One region of the Pseudoalteromonas sp. MM1 genome, then DNA from elsewhere that is predicted to be linked to it. Evidence: predicted binding sites of a transcription regulator. Region 1 holds the regulator's gene; each other region holds the start of a gene.
The links. The regulator sigma-54, encoded in region 1, starts transcription at its own class of promoters, with help from an activator protein. The targets are predictions, from matches to a motif close to GTTGGCACGNNNNTNGNNT.

Region 2: a site for sigma-54 is predicted at 2,473-2,491, ahead of QUE46_RS04760 (EF-hand domain-containing protein). Genes of this name have one in related genera too.
Region 3: a site for sigma-54 is predicted at 3,498-3,516, ahead of QUE46_RS00325 (YggN family protein). Genes of this name have one in related genera too.
Region 4: a site for sigma-54 is predicted at 1,807-1,825, ahead of QUE46_RS14685 (LiaF domain-containing protein). Genes of this name have one in related genera too.

Annotation. Positions count from the first base shown of each region.
Region 1 covers NZ_AP027922.1:3,130,196-3,135,774, reverse strand. Annotated here, with positions in the region: gene mgtE (magnesium transporter) at 1-543, opposite strand, end outside; gene QUE46_RS14130 (HPr family phosphocarrier protein) at 686-958, opposite strand; gene rapZ (RNase adapter RapZ) at 999-1,844, opposite strand; gene ptsN (PTS IIA-like nitrogen regulatory protein PtsN) at 1,864-2,316, opposite strand; gene hpf (ribosome hibernation promoting factor) at 2,321-2,608, opposite strand; gene QUE46_RS14110 (RNA polymerase factor sigma-54) at 2,636-4,135, opposite strand; gene lptB (LPS export ABC transporter ATP-binding protein) at 4,205-4,930, opposite strand; gene lptA (lipopolysaccharide transport periplasmic protein LptA) at 4,927-5,475, opposite strand; gene lptC (LPS export ABC transporter periplasmic protein LptC) at 5,465-5,579, opposite strand, start outside.
Region 2 covers NZ_AP027922.1:1,051,556-1,057,134, reverse strand. Annotated here, with positions in the region: gene QUE46_RS04770 (bifunctional diguanylate cyclase/phosphodiesterase) at 1-1,475, shown strand, start outside; gene QUE46_RS04765 (hypothetical protein) at 1,675-2,127, opposite strand; gene QUE46_RS04760 (EF-hand domain-containing protein) at 2,139-2,414, opposite strand; gene QUE46_RS04755 (PA4780 family RIO1-like protein kinase) at 2,669-3,523, shown strand; gene QUE46_RS04750 (response regulator) at 3,542-4,216, opposite strand; gene QUE46_RS04745 (ATP-binding protein) at 4,225-5,579, opposite strand, start outside.
Region 3 covers NZ_AP027922.1:62,891-68,469, reverse strand. Annotated here, with positions in the region: gene QUE46_RS00355 (cytochrome c) at 1-74, shown strand, start outside; gene QUE46_RS00350 (cytochrome b/b6 domain-containing protein) at 139-801, opposite strand; gene QUE46_RS00345 (AzlC family ABC transporter permease) at 951-1,655, shown strand; gene QUE46_RS00340 (AzlD domain-containing protein) at 1,652-1,951, shown strand; gene QUE46_RS00335 (glutathione peroxidase) at 2,385-2,870, shown strand; gene QUE46_RS00330 (PA3496 family putative envelope integrity protein) at 2,987-3,172, opposite strand; gene QUE46_RS00325 (YggN family protein) at 3,554-4,348, shown strand; gene QUE46_RS00320 (PLP-dependent aminotransferase family protein) at 4,407-5,579, opposite strand, start outside.
Region 4 covers NZ_AP027922.1:3,253,880-3,259,458, forward strand. Annotated here, with positions in the region: tRNA gene QUE46_RS14670 (tRNA-Ile) at 411-487, opposite strand; gene QUE46_RS14675 (YqaE/Pmp3 family membrane protein) at 755-913, opposite strand; gene QUE46_RS14680 (BON domain-containing protein) at 978-1,544, opposite strand; gene QUE46_RS14685 (LiaF domain-containing protein) at 1,862-2,518, shown strand; gene QUE46_RS14690 (VOC family protein) at 2,588-3,004, opposite strand; gene suhB (inositol-1-monophosphatase) at 3,390-4,193, shown strand; gene QUE46_RS14700 (ABC transporter substrate-binding protein) at 4,248-5,057, opposite strand; gene QUE46_RS14705 (bifunctional diguanylate cyclase/phosphodiesterase) at 5,073-5,579, opposite strand, start outside.

The DNA.
Region 1 (5,579 bases):
CTTATCAACAACGTATAAATCATCAGTGCCTTCTGGTAGTTCACCTCGTAGCCTAATATAACGCAGTACAACATCCAGCGTAACGTCTGGGCGAATGGTCACCGTATCGGTGTTCATTAACGCGCCAGCTGAGCGCTCTTGGTAAGATAAAGCCTGTGTAGCTCGTTCACGGTCTTGCGTATCCATCGCACTAACCACATCTTTGTACACAGTGTCAGGTAAGCTTCTAAGTACTTCACCTAAATCATCGTGGCCCATATCCTCAGTGGCGGCGGCAATATGCTCAGGTTCCATTTGTGCAATGATACCTAAACGTACATCTTCAGAGAGCTCTTCTAGTACATCTCCTTGTACATCTGGGTCAACCAGCTGCCAAAGCATGCGTCTAATTTTATGCGGAGAGGATTCAAGTAAAAGGGCAGTATCACATGGAGCCGTTTTTGCTAGCATGCGTCTTACTTGAACAAATTGCCCACTATTAAGTGATTTAGTCACCTGTTTTAGTTGTCGCAGTGGGTAGTCTTGTTCAAACGCTTCTGGCATTGGCATCCTAATTTTTTATATACAAGGGGGAGACGATTAACCGCATTGCGGTTAATCTAATTAAACACTATTCGCTTAGCAAGCTACACAAACTAATCAAGGCGTAAAGCAAAATGTATGAGTAAGCTTAGTAATTAAACGTTTATTCTTGTTCGTTAAATCGCTGTGCGATTAGTTGCCCAACAGCGTGGAGAGCTTGTTCTGAGTCTGGGCCTTCACATACAACTTTAACTTCTTTACCTTTACTACTTTCGAGTAGCATTAAGGCTAATACGCTATCACCCGCGGCTTCTTTATCATCTTGATGTAAGGTAATTTTAGCATCAAACTGCACAGCTAATTGCGCAAGTACCGTTGCCGCTCTGGCGTGTAAGCCTAATTTATTTTTTATTAAAAACGTGTCTTCACAGCGCATAAATTACTATACCTAAACTGAACAGGTTATTATTTTAAGGTTACTTTTCTTGCTCACGATGGCGAATTTTGACATTCGGGTGTGTCATGGCAAAGCTCTCACCTATAGTTTGGGCTAAATAAACCGAGCGGTGTTGCCCACCAGTACAACCTATAGCAATAGTGAGGTAGCTGCGGTTATTACGTTCTAAATGTGGTAACCAAGTTTGCACAAAGGTTTGAATTTGCCAAGTGAATTTTTGCACTATGCTGTGATTTGCCAAAAAATCTTTTACTGGTTGATCAAGACCTGTAAGCGGTTTTAATTCAGGCTCCCAGTGCGGGTTTGGTAAAAAGCGAGCATCAAACACATAATCAGCCTCTTTAGGTATGCCGTGTTTAAAGCCAAACGATTCAAACGTTACAATAAGTTGTTTATCTTTTTTACCGAGTATTTTTTCGCGAATTGACTCAGCTAATTGGTGGACACTTAAATCAGTCGTATCAAGCATAAAATCTGCGCGAGTTACGAGTACATCAAGCAGTTCTTTTTCTTTTTTTATTGCTAAATCAAGCGGTAATGAATCGATAGATAAAGGGTGTAATCTGCGTGTTTCTGAAAAGCGTTTGATCAGTGTTTGATCATCACTATCTAAATAAAATAATGTAGGTTTAGCAAAGTCAGGAAGATACTCAAGAATATCGTTAAATTCGTCTTGTTCTTTTGGGATATTACGAACATCTATACTAACGGCTATTTTGTCATAGTTATCTGAAACACTACGTACTAAGGAAGGCAGTAAGTTGACCGGAATATTATCGACGCAATAATAACCTAAATCTTCAACCACGCGTAAAGCAACCGATTTACCCGAACCAGAGCGGCCGCTTATGATAATTAACTCCATTTATAGCCCTTAGTATTTACTATGATTGATCAACAATAACTTGATACAGCTCTGCATCGGTTTTAGCACTACGCAGCTGTTTACAAAATTCTTTATTGTTCAGTTTATCAGCTATGGTTGCCAGAGTCTTTAGATGCTGTTGGTTATCACCATCTGGTACGATGAGTGCAACAAAAATATCAACAGGGCAGTTATCAATAGCATCAAAGTTAACAGGTGTGTCGCTAACAAGTACTAAAGCCAGCGGCTCTTCAACCCCAGCCATTCTACCGTGCGGAATGGCGATACCTCGGCCTATGCCCGTACTGCCTAGTTTTTCTCTGCTTGCCAGTGCATTAAGAATATCTTGTTGTGGTAAATAAGGAAGCTTTTCATGAGCCAGCTCACTGATAAACTCTAAAATTCTTTTTTTACTACTAAAAAGGACCGCAGCTTTGCTGCAGTCCTGGCATACTAATGTACTTAATTTCATAATATTAGTGTCTAGCAAGCTTCTCTTTATGTTTTATGACTTGACGATCGAGCTTGTCAATCAACGAGTCTATAGCGGCATACATATCTTGGTGCTCTGTTGAGGCAAATAAATCTGCGCCACTTACATGAATAGTCGCTTCTGCTTTTTGGTTGAGTTTTTCTACATCGAGAATGACATGCACATTACTAATATGATCTGAGTGCCTTTCTAGCTTTGCAAATTTATTATTTACATAGTCTCTAAGTGAATCAGTTACTTCTACGTGACGACCAGTTAGGTTTAGTTGCATAAGCATTTCCTCTTTGTTTTTTACGTCTTATATCAAACTCTTTCTCTGATTTGACGGTGGAATAGCTAGCGATTCACGGTATTTTGCTATTGTGCGTCTAGCTACTTTAATTCCTTGCTCTGCTAATATATCCGCAATTTTACTATCACTCAATGGTTTAGCAGAGTTTTCCGCGGCAATTAGCTTTTTAATTAGGGCACGTATTGCGGTTGACGAACACTCGCCGCCATTTTCAGTGCTTACGTGGCTTGAGAAAAAATACTTAAGCTCAAAAATACCACGTGGCGTATGCATATATTTTTGCGTAGTTACACGCGAAATTGTCGATTCATGCATTTCTACCATTTCAGCAACATCGTTTAAAACCATCGGCTTCATGGCTTCAGGGCCATGTTCAAAAAATGCTTGTTGCTGTTTTACAATACAATTAGTTACTTTTAGCAGCGTGTCGTTTCTGCTTTCAAGGCTTTTAATAAACCATTTAGCTTCTTGTAAGTGAGAGCGAATAAATTGGCTATCACCGCTTGATTTTACGGTACGTGACATAGCCGCGTACTGACTATTCACGCGTATTTTTGGCATGCTATCTGGGTTTAGTTCTACCACCCAGCGGCCTTTTATTTTTTTTACCGACACATCCGGTATTACATACTCAGACTCTTCCCTTACTATTGTGTCTGCAGGTTTTGGGTTGAGGGTATGTATGAGGGTCATAACCTCTTTAAGCTCGTCTTCTTTAAGCTTAGTCTTTTTCATTAATGTACGATAGTCGCGTGCCGCTAATAGATCAATGTGATCGGTTAAGATCATTTTAGTTTGTTCTATAAAAGGGGTGTCTTTATCAAACTGGTTTAGCTGAATACACAAGCACTCTTGCAAACTGCGCGCGGCTATACCGACAGGGTCAAATAACTGAATACGCTTTAAAACGGCTTCTATTTCATCAAGTTCAACTTCAACTTCGTCATCGTTTTCTTGGTTGAAGCTTTCTAAAATTTCTTCGCAACTTAGCGTTAAAATACCCGAGTCATCGACAGCTTCTACAATGGCTATAGCAATTGCTTCGTCAGTTGGGCTAAAAGGAGTAAGCTGAAGCTGCCACATTAAATACTCATGTAGTGTTTCAGTAGAGGCGCCCTGATAAATAGACTCATCTTCTGGCATTGGGCCTGAGGATGCAGCTGGGGCTGCGCTCATGTACTCATCCCAAGTTACATCCATTGCCATATCATCGCTAACGGTGTCTTTATTTAAAGCTTCGCCACTGTCTTGCTCGTACTCGCTGGTTGTATCGTCAGAAGATGCGCTTACGGTTATATCATCCGCATCAGCTTTTTGCTCATTTTTTCCAGCCGACTCTTCCGTGTAATCCTGTTCTTCTACTTCCAATAGCGGGTTGCTATCAAGTGCTTCTTGTATTTCTTGCTGGAGATCCAATGTACTGAGCTGCAGCAAGCGAATCGCTTGTTGCAATTGTGGAGTCATTGTAAGTTGCTGGCCCATGCGCAGCTGTAATGATTGCCTCATGTATCTCTAACAATCCTTTTATGTTGTTATAATTAATATTAGCAGATGCTTGTAGGTGTGGCTTAAATGTTACAGCCTAAATTGCTCGCCTAAATAAACATCGCGTACAGTTTTGTCATTTAATACGTGTTCTGGAGTGCCAGATGCAATTAGCTCCCCATGAGAAACAATGTAGGCTTTTTCACAAACATCAAGGGTTTCTCTTACATTGTGATCGGTAATTAATACGCCAATGCCACGGTTTTTAAGATGTTCAATTATTTTCTTTATATCTAACACTGAAATCGGATCAACACCAGCAAAAGGCTCATCCAATAAAATAAATTTTGGGTTTGCAGCCAGTGCTCTGGCAATCTCTACACGGCGGCGTTCGCCGCCAGAAAGCGCCATACCTTGGCTATCACGAATGTGCTGAATACTAAATTCATCAAGTAAGTTATTGAGCGTTTCTTCTCGCGCGGCTTTATTTAGCTCTTTACGCGTTTCTAAAATAGCCATTAGGTTTTGATAAACTGTTAGCTTTCTAAATATTGATGACTCTTGTGGTAAATAGCCTATGCCTAAGCGAGCACGGCTATGCATAGGCAATAACGTAATATCGTTATCATCAATAGATATTTTACCTTTGTCGCTTGGTACTAACCCTACAATCATGTAAAAGGTAGTGGTTTTACCTGCGCCATTAGGCCCCAATAAGCCAACAATGCTACCGGCTTCTACCTCAAGGCCTACATTTTTTACAACTTGGCGGCCTTTATAGCTTTTTGCTAATAGTTCTGCTTTTAAGGTGCTCATGGTTGACCTTCGTTACCTGTTTTTTCTTTAATTTTTGCTTCTACTGGCACTAATATTGTGTGGACACGATCCGTTGAGTTTTCGTCTTTTTCTGCGCTAATAAGCTGCTGCTGCATATCGTAGGTAATACTTTTAGCATTAATTTTTTGACCGGCCTGCGCAACTTCGGCATCCCCAACAAGTGTTAAAAAACGCTTTGCTACGTCGTAACGTACTTCGTTTGCACTGGCACTCATTACTGTACCATCATCTTGTTTTTCTTCGAAGTAGGCAGGGCTGCCAGTGGCGATAAGGAGTTGTTTGTTATCTCCTAAGTTTTCACGTTTGTGTACTTCGAGTCGGTCGGCTGTAATTTTGCGATTACCATGCACAATTTCGACGTTTTTTTCAAAAATACCTACGTTTTCTTTAAGTTGACCTTCTTGACGGTCTGCACTAATAGAAATTTGGTTTGCTGGCGGTTGAGCAGCCGGCTCAGCAGCAGAAGCGCTAAATGCAAGCATCAGCGATGGGATAATAAGTATTTTAGTGAGTTTATTGGTCATAATATATTGTTCGCGTATGGTTAATTAGTTTTATTACTTCGGTTTTTAAATCGGCTTCAAGGCCTTTACCGACAATTTTTAAATTTGGCCCAGTGACAACCACT
Region 2 (5,579 bases), 1.6 Mb from region 1:
TAGTACTTACCCTATCTGATGATTATTATCACTACGTGCTGGGCTTTTTAGGTATGACTTTTTCGGCCATTATGGTCGCCTCTTCTTATAAGTCGGCCACGTTTACCCAAACGGCCATAAAATTACGAAACCAAAACCGTAAACTACTTAACGAGATGGAAAGCAAAGTAGAAACGCGTACAGAAGAAATTTACCGCTTATCAAATACTGACCCACTAACAAACTTATTAAACCGCACCGCTTTTTTAAAAGTGGCTAATAAGCAACTTGCAGACCACCCCAACGAAAAACTAGCCCTGCTTTTTGTAGACCTAGATGGCTTTAAACAAATAAATGACTCTATGGGCCATAAAGTAGGCGACCAAGTACTTAAAGAAATAGCAGAGCGACTCACAAACGTTTGCACCCGTCACTTATACAAATGCCGCTGGGGCGGAGATGAATTTTTAATTTTAACAACCTATGAAGATGAACAAGACCTATTTAATTTTGCCAAAAAGGTTATTAAAAGCATTAGTGCTGAGCATGAACGATATAAATACCAAAGCTGGGTATCTGCCACTATTGGTATAGCGTTGTTTCCTGAGCATGAGGGTGATTTAAGCGCGTTAATTCGCTCTGCAGATTTAGCCATGTACCATCAAAAGCGTATTGCCAAAGGCTGCGTGAATATTTATAACAACGACTTAAAACACCAGCAAGAGCGAGAGCTGCTGCTTAGTAAGCGCTTGGCAAGTGCAATAAAAGACAATGGCTTGCGGTTAGTGTTTCAGCCTATAGTTGATAGTAAAACAACAAAGGTAACATCGTTTGAATCACTTTTACGTTGGCAGTTAAATGACGAAGCGATATTTCCTGATGAGTTTATTGCCATTGCCGAGCAATACAACCTCATAACTGAACTTGGACTATGGGTGATTGAACAAGCCTGTATGCAAGCTAAAACGTTTAAAAGCCTTCAGCCAGCCATTGCTGTGAGTGTAAATGTATCTGTAATACAACTCCAAGACCCTGATTTTGTCACTAAGGTTATAAACATCGTTAATCAATACGACGTAAAGCCAGAAAACCTACACCTTGAAATTACTGAGTCTGTGTTTGCTGAGGATAAGCTGACCTTTTTAGCAGCAGTAAAAGAGCTACAAAAACAAGGATTTTGTATTTCTATTGATGACTTTGGTACAGGGTATTCATCCTTGTCGAGCATGTTAGATATTGGTGTAGACATAGTAAAAATAGATAAAAGCTTCATTCAAAACATGGACAAACGAGGCTTAAGCATTATTCATGCGATTGTGCAAATGGCATCAACACTTGATTTTATGGTCGTTGCCGAAGGTGTAGAAACCACAGAGCAAGCCAACATGCTAAAAGAAATTGGCGTGTCTCACCTACAAGGTTACTATTTTTCTAAACCTATGGAGCAACACTTTGTAGATTCATACCTTAATGAGCAAAACAAATTGTGTAGTTAGCTGTATGATAAACTCACTAAAGAGCAAGTTTATAAACGCCTTAATAACGAATTTTTTGCCTAGCTATCAACACGTTTATCCATCCTCAAAATAGATCACTTAGTGGCTTGGTATAATAAAAAAGCCCAACAAAATAATTGCCGGGCTTTGGACTTAAGACCTAAGGATAAACAGTCAGCTTGACCTCAAGTTATAACACCTAAGCAGTTACATTTAGCAGTGAATCACCTTCACTTAAGCCAAATTTTTCTTGTACCGATGAAAGAATTGATTCTTTATCTTCATCAGATAGCTGGCTTGAATACTCAGTTAATAACTCATCTAAGTAGCTAACCACTTCGTCAGTATCAACAGATTCTAGAGAGTTTTGCGGCGGTGGTGGCGGGCGCTGCCCTTCAGGGCGCCCTGCATCGCCGATACTTTTAGCGTCAAAATCAAGTTCGCTCATTAGATCAGCCAACTCTTTTGTCGGCGAGATCCCCTGCTCTTCAAATGCGGCTTGAATAGTTTGCGCATCTTCCGTGCTTAAGTTTTGTGCATCAAACTCTGCAAGTGTTTCTTTAACAAACTCAGTTTGCTCTGACGTTAAAGCGCTTACTTGGCTAGATTGTTGAGTCATAAAACTCGCTGAGCTACCAATACTATTGATCATATTTATCTCCCTTAACGTGCGCGGCGTGGTGGCTTGTGTTCACTTAACTCTTGTTCGCTAATTTCGCCATTCCCATCGGCATCTATTTCGTCAAAAATAGTTTGCGCATCGCCTTGCGGTGGTGCACTTTCGCTAAATTCTGCAAGGCTAATCACACCGTCACCATCTGCATCTATGCTTGAAAAGTCAGGTTTAGGTGGAGGGTTATCACCGCCTCTGGCTGCAACATTGGCTGAAAAAGCCATTGATAATAATGCAGCAACGGCAAAAGTAGAAAAGTGCTTCATCGTGGTCACCTTGGGTTAAATATTAATAAAGGGTATGAATATAAAGTACGCTTAAAAAACGCAAACATTGTGCAAACAATTAGGAAATAAAAATAAATCCGATTTTTATCATGTTATTTTTACCTTATTCGGTATTTCGGTTATTGTGATAACTAATTAATTAAAACCACTTTCAACACCTGTTTTGAGAGCTAACATACTAAGGACTTATTAACATACATGTTTAATCTTCCAATTTTTCTAGTTGTATCGCAGTGAAAATACCTAAACGCCTCCAGCCACTCGTTGATGATGGCCTAATTGATGAAGTGATAAGCCGCTTAATGAGCGGTAAAGAAGCGGATGTATTTGTGGTACGCAGCGGTGGCGAAATTCGTTGTGCTAAAGTCTACAAAGATGCCGTTAAGCGCAGCTTTAAAAAGGCGGCTCAGTATCAAGAAGGTCGAAAAGTGCGAGGCGGACGCCAAGCCCGTGCCATGGGTAAACGCTCTAGTTATGGACGGCAACTAGAAGAGGAAATTTGGCAAAATGCAGAGGTAGACGCGCTTAGCCGTTTATCACGCGCTGGCGTCAGAGTTCCTGATACTTATTACTGCATTGATGGCGTGCTGTTAATGGAGCTTGTGTGCGATGAAGACGGTGATGTTGCTCCACAGTTAGGGCATGTGACCCTTACGCAGCAAGAGGCTATTGAGCAGTACAGTATGATGGTTCATTATATTAAATTAATGCTGTGCGCGGGTATTATTCACGGTGACTTATCAGAATTTAACGTACTTGTTGATAGTAAAGGGCCTGTCATTATTGACCTTCCGCAAGCTGTAAATGCAGCGGCCAATAACAGTGCGCAAGCAATGTTTACGCGCGATGTAAACAACATGCGCCGTTATTATGCGCAGTTTGCACCTAGCTTATTAAACACTCATTACGCTAAAGAAATGTGGGCACTGTTTGAAGAGGCTAGCTTAACGCCAAACACTGTGCTCAGCGGAGAATTTGAAGACAGCACCGAAGTTGCTGACGTAGATGCAGTACTCGATGAAATACAAGCGGCCGAATACGAAGAGTTCGACCGTTTAGAGCGTATTAAAAACGCTGACGATGAGTAAAACTGCGCTCACGTTTAGCTATTGAGGGTGAACAAACCGATAGCCCACACCGTAAACCGACTGAATAACACTGTCGGTTTGCGTTACTTCATCAAGCTTTTTGCGTAACTTTTTTATGTGGCTGTCTATAGTGCGGTGGCTAACTATACGTTGGTCTGCATACATGGTGTCCATTAAGCTATCGCGTGAATAGATTCTGTTAGGGTTTGAATACAAGGGCTTAAATAACTGAAATTCAAAATTAGTAAGTTCTATACTGCTATTTTTATAGTTTACACTGTAAGTACTTTCATCCAGTGTCATGGCATTATTTACCGGCTCTTTTGTGCTATTAACACGCCTTAAAATTGCTTTTACACGCGCCACCAGCTCAGCATAACTAAACGGTTTGCAAATATAGTCATCGGCGCCCAGTTCAAGTCCGAGTAACCGGTCAATCTCCTCCACCTTTGCCGAAACCATAATAATGGGCACATTAGAGAACTTTCTTATCGCTTTGCACAGCTCTATACCGCTTTGCCCTGGCAACATAATATCTAATAAAATAACGCTAGGCTTGTTACTTTCAAGCCAGCTAAGTACTTCATCACCATGATGAATAAGGTGCGTTTGATAATGGTGAGTTGTTAAAAAGTCGCTCATTAAATTGGCAAGTTTTATTTCATCTTCAACAATAAGTATTTGATCTTCCATACTGTCCTCTAAACCTTTACTAAAGGCAGGCGAATAATAATCGCTAAACCACCTAAACTTGCTTTTTCAGCGGCTATTTCACCTTGATGGCCTTTAACGATATGTTGGCAAATTGACAAGCCCAAACCAGAACCTCCCTCTTGGCGATTGCGAGAGCTGTCTACACGGTATAAATATTCAAACAAGTGCGATAAATGCGTTTGCTCAACGCCTATCCCGTTGTCCTCTATAATAAGCTCTAAATAGGCTTGGCCTTTAATATTTACGTTATTGGCACTTAAAGAAATAGTTGAGCACTGGGCGTAATGCACCGCATTCATTAATATATTATCTAGCAACTGCAGTATACGCGTTTTATCTGCGTTTACTGTGGTGTTATTAGCGCTATTAAGAAAGTAAAAATTAATAGCGTGCTGCTTAAAAATAACGTGATACTTTTGCTCTATGGAGTTAAGTAAATAACCTACGTCGGTAGGTTGCATGGTGTAATGCATGCCGCCTAGCTCTGCGCTGTTTAACATGTGTAGGTCGTCAATCAAGCGCTTTAAATGCAGCGCTTCATCGTTAGCAGAACTTATATTTTTATTATTTGGTTCACGTATCCCAAGCAACATAGCTTCGAGCTCACCGAGTAAAATGCTCATGGGCGTTCTTAGTTCATGAGAAATATTTGCAAGCCAACGTTTACGTACTTGCTCATCTTTAGCGAGCGTAAAGGCCAAGGTATTAAAATCTTCACTAAGCTGGCCCAGCTCGTCTTTTCTATCTAATAAAAGTTTGGTGCTGTACTGCCCTTTGGTTAGCTTATGCATACCACTGGCAATTTGCTTTACAGGGCCAACTAAATGCCTTGCCAGTAAAAAAGACAACATTAAGGTAAGTAGCCCTGCGGTTAACGCAATAAGCCATAAATAGTTAGTTTGTTGCTTTAAAAAATCCAGCTCGTACCCATCTGCTAGGCTTTTTCTTTTTGAAACAGCAAGGTAAGCAATTGTTTTACCTTCAAGCTCTATGGGCGTTTTAATGTACTTTAAATCCTCAAATAATTTACCAAAAATACGCTGCTGGTTTTCATCAAGTAGTGCATAGTGCGCGACATGCTCAGGCGGTGGGCGACGTTCGCGTTGCGCCATATGCTGTGGAGGTCTGGGTCTGCGTTCGCCGCGAATTTCCGGGCGCTGTGGCATATCGCGTAAACTAGGTAAAAACTGGCTTGATTGCAATTGCGATTCAACCAACCTTAAAAAGCGCTGATCGTTACCTATAATTTTATCCCACGAGGGAGTTTGCGCGTATTTATTAGCCAGCTGCACCGCTAATGGCTCTAATGCTTTTACTTCTTTAGCGTTTACAAAATCAATAA
Region 3 (5,579 bases), 620 kb from region 1:
AGGCGGTAATCGGTAAAGCATTTGGCGCATGGGCCAAAGGCTGTAAAGATTGCCACAAGCAATTTAAAGACTAATAACAATTTAAACAACGCACACTAAAACGGCGCTTTATGCGCCGTTTTGTTTTTATGTTAGCTATTAACTTAGCAAATAACTAAGTGGTTCTTTGCCCCACGTAACAGCCAGTAGCACTAACAATCCAACAAAAATAGCCCACGCTAACCAAGGTGCCTTGGTGTTATCTATATTAGTTTGAGTGGCTTGTTCGCTGTTTGCCTGTTTACCGGTGATCATTGCTTTGACAAGTGGTTTTCCTTTTATTTTATACACAACAATGGCAGTAACATGCAGACAAATGGCATAAAATAAAATATCGAAATTAAGGCGGTGCAGCCAATTTGCAAAATCAACCGTTGAGCTCGACACATACTCAACCAAAGGCCCATCTGTCAAAATGCCATCACTGCTCATTAGCCCGGTCACTAACTGCACTATAATAAGTACAAAAAACAACAAAACCATGTAACTACCTGGCGCCGAATGACCCACCCCTTTACTGGGGTTTTTAAACTCTTTAAATACTGCTACTGGCGAGTGCAGTAACGCGCCAAATTTTGCCGTTTTACTGCCCACCAGCCCCCAAACTAAACGGGTCACTATTAATGCGATTGCAAAAAAGCCAGCCACAAAATGAAGCTCAATCATGCCCTCGTCAATGCTAAAGTAAAGCACAGCAATATTAATCACTAATAACCAATGAAAGCTTCTTATAAAGCCATCCCATACTTTTATACTTTGCATATAAATCCTCAACTTGTTGCCAGGCTCTGGTACATTATTTTGATACTAAAGCCATTATTCCAAAGTTTTACTAGCGCTGCATTAATGATATTACATAAAGCGCTATTTATGGCACACTAAACGCACAAACTTATTACTTACTTGTATTAATGAATATAACTAAACGCGCAGTATTAAAAGGGTTTTTTGATATGCTTCCGCTTTGCTTAGCGGTCGTACCTTGGGGAATTTTATGTGGCTCTTTAGCGATTCAAAATGGCTTTAGTGCCTTTGAAACACAAGCAATGTCATTACTTGTATTCGCCGGTTCTGCACAATTAGTTGCCATTGAACTAATGGCCGGTAACACCCCTTTACTGACTATTCTATTTACCACATTTATTATTAGCTCTCGGCATTTTTTATACGGTTTAGCCGTACGCCATAAAGTTATTTCACAGCCATTACGGTGGCGCTTACCAATAAGTTTTGTACTAACCGACGAGCTGTTTGCCTTTTCGCATCACCGCAAAGCCTATAAAACAAAAGCGCGCCTAATATACGCTTTAAGCGCGGGTTTTAGTTTTTATATTGCATGGAACCTGTGGACACTCATAGGCATAGTTGCAGGAAGTGTGCTCCCTGATTTAACAAATTTAGGGCTCGACTTTGCTATTGCAGCTACATTTATTGCGCTTGTGGTACCGGGCATAAAAAATTTAGCCTCACTGGTTACAGTGATTGTTGCGGGTATTAGCGCCACCGTTTTAAAAAGCACGGGATTTGAGTTGTGGTTGGTTTGTGCTGCTCTACTTGCAATGAGTGCAGGCTACTTTACTGCAAGGTTTATACAAAAAAAGGACAGCCCATTATGATGCTCACTATATTATTAATGGCGTGTATTACCTTTTTTACTCGTTACTTATTTTTACATCAACGCCTTGGTTTTAAAGTAGGCCCTAAAATGCAGCAGTTTTTAAGCTTTAGCGCACCCGCTGTACTAACCGCTATTTGGGTACCTATTATTTTTATAAATGAAGACGGACTAAACCTAAGCTGGCATAACCCTTACTTAAGCGCAGCTATCGTTGCCATTATTGTTGCCTATAAAACACATAATATTTATTACACAACGCTTGCTAGTATGGGGTTATTTTTAATTTTAAATTAGGGCGTGTTGACCTTTGGCGTTTGAATTTGCAGCAGTATGTTTGGTTTTTAGGCAAGGCAGAGCCTATGAAGTGTGGTTATTCCCCATAAATAGGCGATAACGTAGCATAAATGCCAAACATGCGCTGCCCTTTGGGTTCTGCCTAGGGGCGATAAACTCTTTGTTGCCTACATGGATGTAGGTAAGGGGCGTGAGCAGGACGCGGAAGCTTTGCTCGGTTTTTACTTAGCCCACTAGGTTACAAACCTCGCGCCGCGATTTGATCGCCCCTAGGTTGAACAAATTTCAATCCGCAAAGCTCAACACGCCCTAAATAACAGCCAACCCATTAGCAAAGAGGTGAACGCGGTATTAACAATGCCTAAACTTTATACTTTTAGTAACACGCTGTAGCGGGTAGAATGTAGCTAACAACAATAAAAAAGCACCCATCATGCATGAATTTCATCAATTAACGGCTACTGCGTTAGACGGAAAAATGATTAACTTTAGCGACTTTGAAGGCAAGGTTGTGCTTATTGTTAATACCGCAAGTGAATGTGGTTTTACAAAGCAATACGAGTCGCTACAAACTCTTCATAGTCAGTACGAAAAAAGCGGGTTGGTTATTATTGGTTTTCCATGTAACCAATTTGGCCAACAGGAACCTGGTGATGCTGCGCAAATACAGCAAGGCTGTTTAATAAATTATGGGGTAAGCTTTTTAATGGCCGCTAAGGTTAATGTAAACGGTCGTCACGCCCACCCTGTATTTAGGTATTTAAAATCGGCCTTACCCGGCTTTTTAACACGAAAAATAAAGTGGAACTTTACCAAGTTTTTAATCGCACCCGACGGTACGCCTATTAAACGTTATGCACCTTTTACAAAACCAGAAAAACTAGAAGCCACCATTCAACAAGCACTCGCTAAAAAGTAAGTACATAAAAGTAATAAAGAGGCATAAAGCCTCTTTATTGCCAATATTTAGCCTTCAAACATGCGTATACGCACATTCAAACCCTAAAACAGGCGCATTATTTTAACTAGCACAATTTAGTCTATGTAATCGTTTAAGTCGTCTTCACCTAGATTTTTACGCAAACGTTTTTGCTCAAGGTAATCTTCCAGCTTCTTTTTTACCTTTTGCTTTTTCTTGTCATGTTGATTACGCCCGACCATTTCGTACTCGTCTTCAACAAAATCATCATCTAGCGCATCGTAACTAAATGTCTTACCCACAACCCACTCCATAAAGTGTTTGAGACCAACTCAGGCTTGTGTCCTGTGATTGGCAGATTAAAAATGTTTAACGCTAAAATACGTACAAATTAGCGCCAAAATAAAGCCACGTGACTAATGTAAATAGTCTTCATGTCAATATTGTGAATAAATAGCGCTAAATTAAGAAAGTGGGAAGTGAGAGTTTTTTATCGTTTCGACAAATAAAATTTATCATTTATTTATTTTTAGTGTTTTTGACTAAAAAGTAGTTTATTTATTAAATCCACAAACTAGTTACATTACACGGAAATACATAAGCATTTGTTTTATAACACTAATAAAAAATGGCACCAAACTTGTTAATACCTAACTGTCATCAACAATTATTAGAGAATAAACATGAAAAATTTACTATTAGTAAGCGCTTTAATTTGTACACCTGCAGCAATGGCACATAGCGATAACAATGCTGGCATTTCGTTTAGCAACGAGCAGTGCAATGTAGAGTTTAAAAACGATGTACGCATTAAACCTAGCGAATTAGAAATTTTTACTGCATCTAATCAATTCATGCGCTTTAACAGCAATGGCAACTTAACTATAAATGGCGAGCAAGTATCCATTAATAGCGAACAACGCCAAGCGCTTACCCAATATTCAGACAACTTACGTACACAGCTGCCTGAGGTCGCGAATATTGCCCTAGAAGGAGTGAAAATAGCTGGTGTAGCATTAGAGGAAGTAGCCAACGCATTTAATATTGATGGCCTTGATGACTTATCTGGTCTCATGGACGATATAAGATTTGAAGTAGAAAACACATTTTATCAACAAGGTACGTTTGTAATGGGCCAGCAAAGCTTTAATCAGTTTGGTGAAAACTTTGAGCACCAATTTGAGGAGCAAATAGAAACCGTGGTTGAATCTGCCGTTATGCAATCAATGGGCAGTATTTTAGTTGCTTTAGGCTCTGAGCTGCTTGGTTCAGGTGGTGATATGGATGCATTTGAGCAACGCATGGAAAATATGGGCGCGCAAATAGAAGAAAAAGTAGAGCTGCATGCAAGTGCGCTTGAAAAGCGTGCCAACTTTTTATGCGACAGCTTTGCCAACATAGCACAGCAAGAAGAGCAATTAGTAGCGCAGTTACCCCAGCTAAAAGGCTACGAGTTATTTACCATAAAACAAAATTAATACACCGCACCGTATTTAACATCCCTTTAGCAGCACTTGTATATTAGGTGCTGCTTTTTTATTCTTTTAGCGTGTGAGCCAGCGCACCTAACGTGGTAATAGCCTGCTCTATTTTTTCGCTCCACTGCACCCCGTAACTTAGCCTAATACAGCTTTTATACTTATTACTTGCTGAAAAAATAAGTCCGGGGGTTATGCTAATACCAGCTTCTAACGCCAGTAAAAATAACTTTTGACTGTCTACCCCTTGGCCTAAATCAAGCCAAATAACACACCCACCTTTAGGGTCACTAATACGTGTATTTTTAGGCATCGCGTTTAATAAGCACCACCGCATGCGCTCTTTGTTATTACGTAAGCGTTGCCTAAGTACTTTTAAATTACGGTCATACTCACCACTGGCTATAAACTCAGAAAGCGTCCACTGATTTATAAGTGAGGCAGAGCAACTTAATGCACGCTTATGCCGGCGCGCTTGTCCAGCAAACTTGCCAGCTATTAACCAACCAACTCGATAACTTGGCGCAGCCGTTTTTGAAAACGAGGCGCAGCTGATCACAAGCCCCTTTTTTGAATACGCTAAAGCGGGCGTGCCACGCTTGGCAGTAAAGTGCAGATCACCGTACACATCATCTTCTATAAGAACAACATTATGTGACTCTATTAAGTCCACCATTTGCTTACGGCTTTCATCGCTCATAAAGCTGCCAACCGGGTTATTTATGGCGGTCGAAAACAAGCATGCTTTTATATCATGTTGTTCAAGCGCTTGAGCTAAGTCGTTAAGCCAAATACCATTGTCGGGGCATAGCGGAATTTCAAGCGCCTTTAATCCTAAGCTCTCTATTAGTTCAATAATGCCGTGATAACAGGGGGTTTCAATTGCAACCACATCGCCGGGCTTAGTAACACACTTAAGTGCGATAGCCAGCGCCTCTTGCGCGCCATTGGTGATCACCAGTTCATCTATATTTACACCAATACCAAAGCCTAAGTATCTATGCACTAATTGCTTTTTAAGCGCAGCAAAACCATCAATAGGACCATAATTAATAACACTCGCCCCAGCAATTGTCATAACCCGGCGCATAGTACGTGCTAAAGCTTTATCGGTAGGCGCGGCAGCAACGGGATTGGCAATACCAAAGGCAATTACATTAGGTTGATGAATAGCGCTGTATACCTGCTCTATTAATGCTTGTTTATTTACAGTGACAGGCTCGCGGCTTAG
Region 4 (5,579 bases), 120 kb from region 1:
CTGGCATGAACACCTTGTTATCCCGCTATTTATCTGTCGCTATAAATGCCAAATACCAATCCGCTTAGTTAAGTAAATCTATTTTGAGGATAGATAAGCGTGTTGATAGCTAGGCAACAAATTCGTTATTTAGTTGCTCTCGGCAATTGCTCCTGCATTGCTCTACCCTCTGCATCCATGCAGTCGTAAATGAGCATTTTTTAATGCAGATAGCGACACGTTTAGCCCCTAAAAATGATTAAGTATTATTGCAGGTTGGTATAACAACTTAACACGATTGGTATAGTAAGCTCAGTACATCATTATTCTACGCAGACTTATTACGCTAAAAATTCGCACGAATAAAAGAATTTAATTAACTTAAGTATAAAAAATAAAAACTTTTGAACTTGAAGAAGATAGTGTAAAAGTGGTGGCCCCTCCCAGACTCGAACTGGGGACCTAACGATTATGAGTCGTGTGCTCTAACCAACTGAGCTAAGGGGCCAACTTTGTATAACTACGAAGTAGTTAATTTTTGAAGCGTTTAGCCACTGAGCGACTAAAGCGGGTTGCAGTATAAAAAGTTTTTTAAGGCTTGTCACTAGCAAAAACCTTTATTTTAACAATCAGTAAGCTGACTGCTTAAATAGTAATCTTTTTGCATGCAAATAGGCAGGAAATAGCGGGAAAATAAACGCAGAAGTATGCAAGCCGCTTTTTTAAATTTAATAATTACAAAAAAGTGGCCGGCTCAAATTAGCCACGCCAAACATTATTTTTTAGCAATAATGTAAATAGCATGAATTAAACCGGGGAAGTAACCCAGTAAAGTTAGTAAAATATTTAGCCAAAAGTGCATACCTAAACCAACTTGCAAAAACACGCCTAGTGGTGGCAGTAAAATCGACAATATAATACGAATAATATCCATGATGTAACTCCTTTAAAATAACAAGCAAAAAGCCCAGCTAGGCTGGGCTTTTTAGTATAGTGTATTATTCGGCAACGATAGTTAGTTCATCTACCACGTCACGAACATCTTCAGCATTTTTAGCAATTTTTACTGCTAACTGCTTTTCGGCTTCTGTTTCAACAGAACCTTTAAGTTTTACTATACCGTTGTCGGTATCAACGTCGATATCTGTACCGTCAACTTCTGAGTCAAATAAGAAACGTGTTGTAATTACCGTGGTGATTTTAGCGTCAGTTAAGTCGTTATCGTCATCACCCATAGTGTCACGATCTTTGTCGTCCATATCCATGTTTTTCACAACCGTTAGGTTGTTTTCTACATCAGATACGCCATCTAGACTAATTACAAGTTCTTCAGCTAGCTCTTTATCAAGGTCGCTGTTTACTTTACCTGTAAGTACTACCTTGCCATTTTTTACATCAGTGTTAATGTCAAAGTTGTTTAGATTAGTGTTCATAAGAAGCACTGTTTCTGCCTTACCATCAATCCAAGCATCTTTACTTTCATTTTCCCACGTGCCCGCTTGAGCACCCATAGCTGTAGTACCTAGAACTAAAGCCGCAATCATAGATTTGTTGAATGTTTTCATAATCTTTCTCCTTTTGATTAAAGACATTTTTATATATGCGAGCTTCAGGCCAACTTTATTTACACTTTAAATTCATGAAGTTAGCTATTTTGTTAGGTGTAAATAAAAATACCTTCGAGTAAACATTTACCGGCTATTAGGTAAAACTTTCTTAAGTGGTGAAAATAACGATTATATTGCTGTTTTGGTTAATCTATCGTTAATATAATAAACTAAACATTATCATGAAAATAATAAGCCATTGATATATAAGATTTTAATTTTTGGTACACCGCTTGCTTTACACAGCAGTAACTCATATTAAAAGGATTATTCCCATGCCTGTAAAAATTGAAGACCGCCCAATAGAGCAAGTTCGCGAGCAAGTGATAGATCAACTTATTTATAACTACAGCCATGGCGTTATCTCAGCCGAGGCCTTTGAAAGGCGCTTAGACAGTGCCATGGAAGCAACCGATAACACCGCGTTACTTAATTTAATAGAGGATTTAACCCTTACTACTGATACCCAGTACACTGCCCAAAAGCAAACTCAGTTTGCCCCAAATTACAGTGCCCAACAAGCGGATGAAGAAAGCTTAACACTACGAAGTATTTTAGGCTCGAGCGAGCGTAGCGGCCAATGGGTGGTCCCTAAAGATATTTACATTCAAAACTATATGGGATCAATTGTGCTTGATTTTACCGATGCTATATTTACCCATCAACATGTCACTATTCACGTTAGCTGTTATTTAGGTAGCGAAGAAATTTATGTACCAGAACACGTTAATGTAGTGTCTAAAATGTTTTGCATAATGGGCAGCTTTGAAAATAAAACAGTGTCGCTCAATAAGCGCCAAGGCCCTACAATCAGCCTTGAGGGTAAAACTGTTTTAGGTTCGGTGGAAGTAAAAGTTAAACGTACCATTAAAGAAAAATTTGTCAGTTTTGCTAATGATTTAAAGGCCCAGTTTGGGGTAAATAATAAGTAATATGCGTAAAACATAATGTGTAGAAAAACTATATTGTTTGCTTTTCTACACATATGTTTAACGGCTACTTTATAAATCGTTATTACGCTCGCTAGGAATGTCACTCATATACTGCACAAACTCAACTTCGAACCCTGCTGGGTCTAAGTAATATACATTTTTTCTAAACGGGTTTTCTGCGCCCTCTTTATCAACGTTAAACCCTGCGTGCTTTAAGCGCTTTACAACCGCATCTAGGTTATTTGTTACGTAAGCAAAATGCGCAAGCCCTACTTGGTGCCCTGTCAAATCTCTGTTTTTATGCTCACCATTATCACTTATTGCAATATAGTGGTTATCGTCGCCAAAATGTACCCAGCGCTTAGGTTTGCCATACCAAGTATTGTTTCCTTGACTTCTAATTGACCAGTAAGGGAAGGCAGCTTGATAAAATGTAAGCATGGTATCTATGTCGTTTACTACCAAATGTACGTGTTCTAATTTCATTATTAATTACCTTAGTTGATTGCTTAAAAACAAGATAAAACCTCAAGCTAACTTTAGGTAAAGGATTTTTTTTATTTAACCTGAACTCTGGTTAAGAGACTTACTAACATAATGAATTATTGTGATATTTAAATTTACTTTCTCTAGCCAGAAATTTTCAATGAAAACAAGGCGAATTTAAATGCCAATAACTGCGAGAGATAGGTTTATTATCCAGATTTCAGGTTATTTATAAGTTATCAAAGAAACAAATATATAAGCGTTTCAATGCAGTACAAAAAACACACAAAAGTATTTGGGGTTTATTGTTTACTTTATGGCAAAAGTCGCTAAAATACGCCGGCTTAAATATATAAACGTTCTTTTACAACCCAAAGGTAATACCATGCATCCAATGTTAAACATTGCGGTTCGCGCTGCGCGCAACGCAGGCAAAATTTTACTTCGCGCAAGTGAAGATTTATCAAAAGTTGAAATTCAACAAAAAGGCACTAACGACTTAGTGACCAACATTGATAAAGAAGCCGAAGCCGTAATTCGTGATACAATTTTAAAATCTTACCCTGATCACTGCATTGTTGGTGAAGAACTAGGTGAGCACAAAGGCAAAGATGCAGATTACCAATGGATTGTTGACCCGCTTGATGGCACAACTAACTTCATCAAGGGTATCCCTCATTTCGCGGTTTCTATCGCACTTAAAGTAAAAGGTCGTTTAGACCAAGCTGTCATTTACGATCCAATTCGTGGCGAGCTTTTCACTGCTTCTCGCGGTCAAGGCGCACAACTAAACAGCAAGCGTTTACGTGTAACTAAAACGGTTGAGCTTGCAGGTTCAATTTTAGCTACTGGCTTCCCTTTTAAACAAAAGCACCACTTAGACGCATACTCAGACGCGTTTAAAGCCTTATTTGTACAAACTGCTGATATTCGTCGTGCAGGTTCTGCAGCGCTAGATATGGCGTATGTAGCTGCGGGCCGTGTTGATGGCTTTTTTGAAATTGGCTTAAAGCCGTGGGACACAGCAGCAGGCGAGTTACTTGTAAAAGAAGCTGGCGGCATGGTCGTTGATTTTGCAGGTGGCGTTAATTACAACAATAGCGGTAACATTATTTGTGGCGCGCCTAAGCTTACTCAAGCAATTATTCGTGAAATTCGCCCAGTATTACCTGAAGCGTTACTTCGCTAATAAAGTGCATGTAACCCTATTATAAAAAAGGAGCCTATGGCTCCTTTTTTGTTTTTAAAAGTAAGGGTTATCGAGCTTTAGCTCTGTAGTGTGCCCCTTGGTAAAAGGAAGTGAATTTATGTCTTTTGCAAAATACTCATCAAATAACGTGTCAAACTCTCCGCTGTTTTGCATTTTTTTTAGCCCCAGCTCTATGGCCTGTGCTAGAGCTGGCTTACTACTCACAACAAAGTAATAAATACCGGTGGGATAACTAATAAATAAATTAGGCACAATAACTAAGTTACTCTGCGCATTGGCAACAAGCTCAGAATTAACTTCGATAAATGAACGTGGAAAGTAATCGATTCTGCCCCGGCTAGTAAGTGTAAACATAGCTTGATAGTTACTCAGTGGCCTTACATGTAAGCCGTTATAGGCCATTATTTTTGTATCTGGCCAATCATGCCCTTGTACCGCCGAAAGCTCACTTAATTGCGCTAAAGTGGTAATGCCTTCAAATTTTCCGACATTTTTTTTACTGGTTAGTAAAACACGCTTGCCTATAAAGCCTTTAAAAAGAGGTACTTTAACCGCTATTGCCCGTGTTTCTCGTTCTGGGCTGCTCATGCTCCAATAAATGTCCAGCTCTGTTTTATCTAACTCAATAAGATCACGTTGTTGTTGTAAACTCACTGACTGCATTTTTATAACTACAGGGTAATTAGCCCGCTCTAGGGCTCGTGTTAATAGTTCACTTAGGTATTCTTCGCGGGCATTTTGCACACTTTGCTTTTGAGCAACATTAACAATTTCGGCCCCTTGCACAAAAAAACTAATTGCAAGTAAAGCAAACCCAGCTACAACTTTTTTTAATGGCAACATAATAATTACCTATTTTTATACCACGTGTTTGTTATCTGTCGCCAAGTGCACTACGGCAGGCGCTGGCTTTCTGCGCTTACAAATAAACAAATAACTATGGCGATACCGCTTAGCCTCTTTTTTAGCATCTGTTGCCAGTGCTGCAACTTGATGGCTGTTTTTACATTCTTGTAAATCGGGAGTCACAAGGCCAATTGATAACGTAAGTAAAGGTACAAATTGCTTTTCTCCCTCACGATTTGTAGCCCAATAACCTTTGCTCTTAATGTGCTCAGGCGTAAAAAAGATGCGTGATTGCAGTTCAAACTGCTCAATTATGGTATTACAAATATGCACAGCATTTGATTGGTCAAACACAACCATAAAGTCATCGCCACCTATATGTCCTACAAAGTTAGCACTGTTTTCGCACGCTTGCACGGTTACATTGGCCAACAATTTAATCACACTATCACCACTGGCATAACCGTATAAATCATTGAACTGCTTAAAGTGATTAAGATCTATATAAGCAAGCGAAAA